Regions from separate parts of the Salinivibrio proteolyticus genome, predicted to be linked through region 4. Evidence: predicted binding sites of a transcription regulator. Region 4 holds the regulator's gene; each other region holds the start of a gene.
The links. The regulator PurR, encoded in region 4, represses purine synthesis genes. The targets are predictions, from matches to a motif close to TNANGNAAACGTTTNCNTNA.
Positions count from the first base shown of each region.

Region 1 (2,208 bases), 940 kb from region 4:
AAAGTAGGCGATATGGTCGGCCATCACGGACACCGCGCCACCGGCGAGTAAACTGCGTAATGCAAATCGCGGACTCATACGAAACCAAGCCATTACATAAAACGGGCAATTGCAAAGAAAATACAAAGTACCGAACGATAGGTCGGTAAATTGGCTGACTAATAACGCCAGGCCTGTGGTCCCCCCGGTTAAGAGTCCGGCCTGTTGCAAGAAAAATACCCCCTGGGCGACTAAAAACGCGCCCGAGGCGATAGCAATAATGTCTTCTTTAAAGCTGTGTTGATACTGACTCACACGGCTTCTCCCTACTTAATTAGCGTGATAAAAACAAAAACGTGTTAGCAACAAAAGCCCCGCCAAAACCCAATAGGCTGGCGGTTAAAAAAGGTTAATGGGAATTGCGGGCGCGGATTTTATCGCCAAATGAAAGTAATAAAAAGTCAGCCAAGTAAATCACTGGCTGATAGGATGTCAGCAATTTGATACTCGCGTGTAAATTGTTTACAGCGCACAATCTGCGTTTCTGTATGGCGGACTAATCTGGCACAACCGACGTATAAAAAAAACGGCCGATTGACACTACCTGTTGCAGTGGTTTTTTTGTAGAATGACGAACGCAGTAATGGCGGTAGCGTAAACGTTTGCGTCAGGCTTTTAAAACGCCGACTTTTCCGCCTGTTTGCCTTGGTTTAGTCACTTTAAATGTGTAAGGCGACTAACCCAAGGTGTGGTGCACTATGCCATATCAAAACCATTCGAGCTATCGGGCCAACTTGGGTACGGATAGCATTCGCTTTAAGGGTAATAGCCCGCCACCATTGAGTCAGGAGAGACAAATGCTAAAGCGTGACATGAAAATTGCGGATTACGATCCGGCACTGTTCGCAGCCATTGAAGAAGAAACGGCTCGTCAGGAAGAACACATTGAGCTGATTGCGTCAGAAAACTATACCAGCCCACGCGTCATGGAAGCGCAAGGCTCTCAACTGACCAACAAATATGCCGAAGGCTACCCCGGCAAGCGTTATTACGGCGGCTGTGAGCATGTCGATAAAGTGGAAGCTCTTGCGATTGAGCGTGCGTGTGAATTGTTTGGTTGTGAATATGCTAACGTGCAACCTCACTCTGGCTCACAAGCTAACAGTGCTGTGTATATGGCGCTGCTAAACCCAGGCGATAAGGTTTTGGGCATGAGCTTGGCGCATGGTGGCCACTTAACGCACGGCTCTCCGGTCAACTTTTCAGGCAAACACTATGAAGTGGTTGCGTACGGCATTGATGAAGCGGGTAAGATTGATTACGAGCAAATGGAACAGCTCGCGCTGGAACATAAGCCGAAAATGATCATTGGTGGTTTCTCTGCCTATTCGCAAGTGGTGGATTGGAAGCGTATGCGTGAAATCGCCGACAAAGTGGGCGCTTGGTTCATGGTGGACATGGCACACGTTGCTGGTTTGATTGCAGCAGGCGTGTATCCAGATCCATTACCACATGCACACGTGGTTACCACCACCACCCATAAAACCCTTGCAGGGCCGCGCGGCGGTTTGATCCTGTCTAATGCGGGTGAAGATCTCTACAAAAAGCTCAACTCTGCGGTGTTCCCAGGTGGCCAAGGTGGCCCACTGATGCATGTGATTGCGGGTAAAGCTGTCGCGTTTAAAGAGGCGATGGAACCTGAGTTTAAAGCCTATCAAGCGCGCGTGATTGATAACGCCCGTGCAATGGTGAAGGGATTCCAAGCACGCGGTTATAACATCGTGTCAGGGTCAACTGACAACCACTTGTTCTTGGTTGATTTGATTGACAAAGACATCACTGGTAAAGAAGCGGATGCTGCGCTCGGTGCCGCGAATATCACAGTGAACAAAAACAGTGTGCCGAACGATCCACGTAGCCCGTTTGTCACCTCAGGCATTCGTGTGGGGACGCCAGCGATTACACGCCGTGGTTTTACCGAGCAAGACGCTGAACAGCTCGCGCATTGGATGTGTGATGTGTTAGATAACATCAACAATGAGCAAGTGATTGCTGAAACTAAAGAAAAAGTTCAGGCCATTTGCCGCCGCCTACCGGTTTATGCGTAACCGGTGAGCGTTGTAAGTGAAACAGCAAAGGCGCCTTCAGGCGCCTTTTTTGTGCGTGGTTAGCCACCGATTCTTAGCGAAATCAGCTTTGCGCACAGAATCGTTACAAACTCGCCGTTTG
Region 1 is NZ_CP114584.1:2,307,710-2,309,917, reverse strand. Features, by position in the region: gene N7E60_RS10995 (YitT family protein) at 1-294, opposite strand, end outside; gene glyA (serine hydroxymethyltransferase) at 837-2,087, shown strand.
Region 1: glyA (serine hydroxymethyltransferase) is a predicted target of PurR. The motif match lies at 630-649, and genes of this name have one in related genera.

Region 2 (2,208 bases), 1.4 Mb from region 4:
GTTGGGTTTGCGTCGCAAATGCGGCGTGGATCTGCGGCGACTTACTGTGGCCAATCGGGTGGCCTACCACGCAATAACGATCGGTCATTGGTTACCACTCCCTCGGTTTAAGGTAGTCGCGATAGAGTCTCGCTTCCGGTGCATCTTCATCAGGTGACCAATTGTATTCCCAGCGCGCCATCGGCGGCATCGACATCAGAATAGATTCGGTACGCCCACCACTTTGTAAGCCAAATAGCGTGCCTCTGTCATACACCAAGTTAAACTCGACATAGCGTCCGCGGCGATAAAGCTGAAAATCGCGTTCTCGCTCACCATAAGGCGTGGCTTTGCGGCGCTGTACTATCGGCAGGTAGGCATCGATAAAGCCTTTTCCAACCGCTTGAGTGTAGGCAAAGCACTGTTCGAATGGCCATTGGTTCAAATCATCAAAGAAAAGCCCGCCGACGCCACGGGTTTCATCACGGTGGGGCAGATAAAAATAGCGATCACACCATGCTTTGTGATCAGCGTACACGCTATCACCAAAGGGCGCACATAAGGCTTTGGCGGTCTGATGCCAGTGCTGGCAGTCTTCCTCGAACGGATAGAAAGGTGTGAGGTCAAAGCCGCCGCCAAACCACCACACAGGATCTGCACCTTCTTTTTCGGCAATGAAAAACCGCACGTTTGCGTGCGAGGTCGGCACGTACGGGTTATGAGGATGGATCACTAACGACACTCCCATGGCCTCAAAACAGCGCCCGGCAAGCTCTGGACGGTGCGCGGTCGCCGAGGCAGGCATTTGATCGCCAAATACGTGCGAGAAGTTCACTCCTGCTTGCTCAAATACTTGGCCCTGACGCAGGACGCGACTGCGGCCACCGCCCCCTTTCTCACGCTCCCACGCATCTTCAAAAAAACGCGCTTGACCATCTTCTTGCGCAAGCTGTTGGCAAATATCATCTTGAAGCTGGAGGAAAAAAGCCTTCACGGCTTGCTTATCAATTGTCGACTGACCGTGTGCCACGCTCACATCCTTTGTTACTGAGACTATGTGCTTACTTTACCTGATCCACGCACTGGGATCTTGACGGAATTTCATCCCCCACCGCTGACGCAAACGTTTTCCTTGCGATGAAATCTGGGTATAATTCGCGTCACGCTCAGCTTATCTTATTCACGCTTGTCATCAAGAAGGACGTATTATGACTGTCGGTATCATCATGGGCTCGCAATCCGATTGGCCTACCATGACACATGCAGCGGCTATGTTGGATCACTTTGCCATCCCTTACGAAACCCGTATTGTCTCTGCCCATCGCACACCACAGTTACTTGCCGACTACGCCCAACAAGCGGCCGAGCGCGGGATTAAAGTGATTATTGCCGGCGCCGGTGGTGCCGCCCATCTGCCTGGGATGACCGCCGCACACACCAGCCTGCCGGTGCTCGGCGTTCCGGTCCAGTCAAAAGCATTAAAGGGAATGGACTCATTGCTTTCTATTGCTCAAATGCCCAAAGGTGTGGCTGTGGGCACGCTCGCCATTGGTGACGCAGGCGCCGCGAATGCAGGCCTCCTTGCGGCACAAATTCTCGCAACGGCCGACCCTGATTTGATGGCAAAAGTGGATGCGTTTCGCCAAGCGCAAACTGAGGCCGTTCTCGCTCAACCCAACCCACAAGGCTAAGGCCATGAATATTCTGGTGTTAGGCGCGGGACAACTGGCTCGGATGATGGCCTTGGCCGGCGCACCGCTCAATCTTATCGTCAGCGCCTATGATGTGCGTAGTGGCGACATTATTCACCCACTGACGCTGCAACCACTGGGGCACGGCCTCAATACGGCCATCGCTGGCGCAGATATTATTACCGCGGAATTTGAGCATATCCCCGCTGATATCTTGCACCAATGCGAGCAAAGCGGGAAGTTACGCCCCAGTGCTCAGGCGATTCTAACCGGTGGCGACCGCCAAATTGAGAAAGCCCTGCTGATGCAAGCAGGCGTCGCCAATGCGCCATACCGAGTGGTGTATACACAGGCTGATTTAGAAAAGGCGGTCGACGCACTGGGGGCACCCTTGGTCCTCAAAAGCACCTTGGATGGTTATGACGGCAAAGGACAGTGGCGCTATCGTGACGGCGATGATCTTCACGCATTATGGGCCGAGCTCGACGCCTTTCTTAGCGCGCCAGAGCAACGCGATGGCCAAGCCATCATTGCCGAA
Region 2 is NZ_CP114584.1:2,942,172-2,944,379, forward strand. Features, by position in the region: gene aroE (shikimate dehydrogenase) at 1-88, opposite strand, end outside; gene hemF (oxygen-dependent coproporphyrinogen oxidase) at 92-1,009, opposite strand; gene purE (5-(carboxyamino)imidazole ribonucleotide mutase) at 1,188-1,670, shown strand; gene N7E60_RS13750 (5-(carboxyamino)imidazole ribonucleotide synthase) at 1,675-2,208, shown strand, end outside.
Region 2: purE (5-(carboxyamino)imidazole ribonucleotide mutase) is a predicted target of PurR. The motif match lies at 1,095-1,114, and genes of this name have one in related genera.

Region 3 (2,208 bases), 350 kb from region 4:
GCAGACATGCCTAGGCGTCGAGCTGCTTCAGCATCTCCGGCTGCAGCGCCTAACGGTGCCCAGTCGGTACGAATACCGTTTGCATCAACAGCGGTACCGCCCAATGAGGTTTGAAAGTGTGTTAACGGCTCTGAAACACCGTAAAACATCAAACCAATACCCATACCGGCGGCAAACAACATCGCAAACCAGCCCGCATAGCTATAATCCGGCTTAGCTTCTGTCCCGCCGAGACGAACGCGACCCAAAGGTGACACAATCAGTACTAGACAGGCGATAACAAAAATATTACCTGCAGAAAGGAAGAACCAGTCTAGATTCGAGGTCAACCAACCCCGAAGATCACCAAAAACAGGGCCGATTTGGTTTTGAAATGCCAAAGTGACAAATACAAAGGCCATAATGGCCAGCCCCGAGACCATAAATACTCGGTTGTGAATATCAAAACCAAACGGGCCAAGTTTAACGGCCACATTATCCTGACCGACCTGGTAGTCAGTATCGATCGGGTTAACTTTCCCGTCCGGTTTCATCATATCTTCATGGCTTTTATCGCTCACGAGTTAACTCCTTAGTCCGTTTGTTCGGAAGCCTGTGAGTGTCGGTGGCCTGTGCGCTCAATTGGCCTTTTCATCGCAAAACGCGGATAAAAAAGTTGACCAGCAGCAAGAACCGCAACATCCACACAGTTCATTACCCTAACATAAATGCGCAACCAATTTAATTAGGGCACTAACCAAATGTCGATTTTATAACCAGCTATTAATCAATATATCCACTAAAACCCCAGGCTACATGCGGCCTAGAACTCATTTGAACTCTTTATTTCAGAGCTATAAAGGATTGTGTCATACACTTTCCTCTTTCAGGTTTAGCGGAAATACGCCGTATCATAAAAAGAATTCATTGATAGTGCTCACAAAAAATACCTATGTTCACCAGCAAAACTTTTGATGGATCACAAAGACATCGTGAATAGCATGCGTCTGTTCAAGTACCTATCGTGAAGCCGCTCTGAGCTCGCACGACTCGCCTACGAGCACATAACCTCCAGGCCACAAAAATGCAAAATAATGCAACAATATGATTTATTCGTGACACTTGTCACACTGAGAAAAATAAGTACAATACCGCCGCAATCGTTTTCCATCCCAGTTTAACGTTTGCGGAGCAAGCATCATGCAATTTGGCATCGGCCTTTTGGGGATTAGCGTCCTCTTTCTAATCGCGATTGGATTTTCAGAAAATCGTCGTGCGATCAACTGGCGTACCGTCGGTGGCGCTTTCATTATTCAAATCGCCTTTGCCGGGTTTATTATCTCCGTCCCGCTTGGTCAGCGCATTCTGGCTAACGCATCAGAAGCCGTGTCCGCAATTATTAGCTTTGGCGATATTGGTGCTGAGTTTCTGTTTGGTGATCTCGCGAAATTTAAACTTGGCTTTATCTTTGCTTTCAACGTTTTACCAACTATCGTCTTTTTCTCCGCTCTGATCGCGGTGCTTTATCATTTAGGGATCATGGCTTGGATTATTCGCCTGATCGGTGGCGTACTAAGACGCGTACTCGGCACCTCGCGCACTGAATCGATGTCAGCCACAGCCAATATCTTTGTCGGATCAGTAGAAGCCCCTCTTGTCGTGCGCCCTTTTCTCGCCTCAATGACGCGCTCAGAATTATTTGCAGTCATGGTCGGCGGGTTAGCCTCCGTGGCTGGAGGCACCATGGTTGGATACGCAGGCCTCGGTGTTGAAATGAAATACCTGATCGCTGCCGCCTTCATGTCTGCACCAGCCGGTCTAATGATGGCAAAAATTATGGTCCCGCAGACCGAAGCGCCTATCAGCCATACCCAAGCGCAAGCCGAGCAAGATAACCACGATAAGCCTGTCAACTTGATCGATGCAGGCACACAAGGTGCTCTAAGTGGATTACAAATTGCGATGGCAGTCGGGGCTAGCTTGCTGGCCGTGATCAGCATGATTGCGCTGATTAACGGCGGGTTGGGCAAACTTGGTCCGATGATCAATATGCCTCAGTTAAGTCTGGAATGGATATTCGGCTATGTGTTTGCACCAGTCGCTTGGCTCATCGGCATTCCTTGGGGCGAAGCGATGACTGCGGGTACCTTGATTGGTAAGAAAATTGCGGTGAATGAATTTGTGGCGTTTGCTGATTTTATGAACCTAAAAGGTGCACTTTCTCCCCAT
Region 3 is NZ_CP114584.1:1,008,507-1,010,714, reverse strand. Features, by position in the region: gene N7E60_RS04900 (BCCT family transporter) at 1-536, opposite strand, end outside; gene N7E60_RS04895 (NupC/NupG family nucleoside CNT transporter) at 1,180-2,208, shown strand, end outside.
Region 3: N7E60_RS04895 (NupC/NupG family nucleoside CNT transporter) is a predicted target of PurR. The motif match lies at 1,132-1,151, and genes of this name have one in related genera.

Region 4 (2,208 bases):
TTGGGGTGGAACCACAGACCAATGCTTGCCAGTAATCGCACCTTCTAGTGACCACAGTAACTCCAAGCTTAGCTCTTTTTCATGCGCAGAAAGGAGCGCTTTATAGGCATTGACGGCACCTTGTTGCTGTAAGCTTTCAGGCGTCTCAATACCTGCTTTTTTCAGCATGCGCTCGGTCGCGAGCCGTAAATTAGGTAAGTCTTTTAGACGAGACGGTGTGGCTTGTTTTTTCAAATCACGATCACGGGTCGCGACATCCAGCGCCTCTTTGGCTTCTGTGAGCAGCTTATCTTGGTCATCCCACCAGTATTCAGGGATCGCAAAATATTTCGTCACGACAGGAAAGCCGCGCTTTTTATACACGTAGGGTGCCAAGCCTTGTTTTTTTAATAGTGCTTCGTTTTCTTTTCCAGCACGTAAATGGAGAGTGTTGTTAACGACAAGCGCGAACATGGTGTCTTCACAAAAGATACCAAATCCACCGAACATTGAACGGGACTTTATGCTGCCAAATTTGGCAAATAACTTCATTGCGTTCTTTAAAGCTGGTTTATCCATTTGATTAAAATCTCGATGAATTACTAATGCCTAAAAAAGACGTCATAATGTAACAAGGCAAGATCGCAGAATTGTCAACGAGCCATCAAATTTGTCAGCTTTGATATGTTGGCAACCCCGCTACCGTTGATATTTTGACATCATGTCAAATTACCGTTAGGCCGGAGGCTTTGCGTCCCATGCTTTCGCCATGGTTTGCCTTGTTCAAACGCTATTAAGCATATAATAATTAGACACCGATGTCGTCCTCTCCCATCACACAAAATGTGATCTTGGTTCAGGGTGGGTGTAATTGATGAACTAGAGTAAAAGCACTACCGGAAGAGTAGTCGCGTAAAAAAGCACCGCCAAGACATTGACGGTGCTCTTCATAAAAGTTTCATTAAAACATTAAGATAGTGTTTTAACTGACTGTCGACTCACTAGTGCAGGTTGCATTTCGAACACTTGCTGTTGAGTCTCGTTGTTGGCAATTCGCGCGAGCAAGAGCTTGACGGCCGTTTTGCCTAGACGGCGTTTGGGCTGGTGAATAGTTGTCAATGGTGGCGAGAAATACTCGGTGAGATCAATATTATCGTAACCAATCACCGATATATCATCTGGCACTTTCAAGCCGTGCTCGTTAAATGTACTAATGGCCGCTAATGCCATAATGTCATTAAAACAAAAGACAGCGGTCGGGCGGTCTGACATCGTCGCCAATTGCTTCGCGGCAATTTGCGCTTGATCGGCTTCGAAATCTGCCTCAATCAGCCAATTTTTATTCACTGGAATATTGGCTTCTTTTAACGCACGGAAATAACCGTTTAAGCGATGCTTACAGGTATTTTTATCCATTTGGCCAGAAATACAGCCAATTTTAGTATGTCCATTATCAATAAAGTGTTTGGTGGCAAGGTAACCGCCTAATTCAGCGTTATCTTCTATACGGTCTGTATCAATATGGTGACTGCCCCAATCCATCACGACCATAGGCAGATCGCGTTTTTTTTCCAATAACAGCATCAAATCTTCGTTGAGATCAGAGCACACCACAATGAGTCCGTCGACGCGCTTTTCTGACAACATACGCAGGTAGTCGCGTTGCTTTTCGAGGTTTCCCTCGGTATTGCAGAGAATCAGTGTGTAGCCTTGCTTGTAGCAATAGTCTTCCACACCGTGAACAAGCTCGGCGAAAAAGGGGTTAGTGGATTTGGTCACCAACATACCCAGTGTACGTGTTGTGTTGCATTTCAAGCTTCGCGCCACAGCACTTGGGGCGTAGTTTAATTCTTCAACCGCTTGCCATACTTTCTCAGTCGTCTTCTCGGCGACAAAGCGGGTTTTGTTTATCACGTGTGACACCGTCGTGGTCGATACACCGGCGAGACGCGCGACATCTTTAATCGTTGCCATCTTGATTCTTCTTTGTAGTAATGCGTAGGGATCGTTACTCGCGACCTTACAGAAAAACGCCGCTGTTCGTCAGCGGCGATGTCTTTCACAATCCCGGCACATCAGACGGTTGCGAAGGTAACGAATCCGATTTCATTCATTCTCATAGCTAATCGGTTGCGCTCTCAGTTTACTTAGGTTGGCGCACACTCGCAATTGGTCTGATCAGCGAAAATGGACCAACAGACGGTTTTGTGAGCCAGCTATGATGTATTT
Region 4 is NZ_CP114584.1:1,362,760-1,364,967, forward strand. Features, by position in the region: gene N7E60_RS06570 (TfoX/Sxy family DNA transformation protein) at 1-558, opposite strand, end outside; cyclic di-GMP riboswitch class I at 666-768, opposite strand; gene purR (HTH-type transcriptional repressor PurR) at 949-1,953, opposite strand.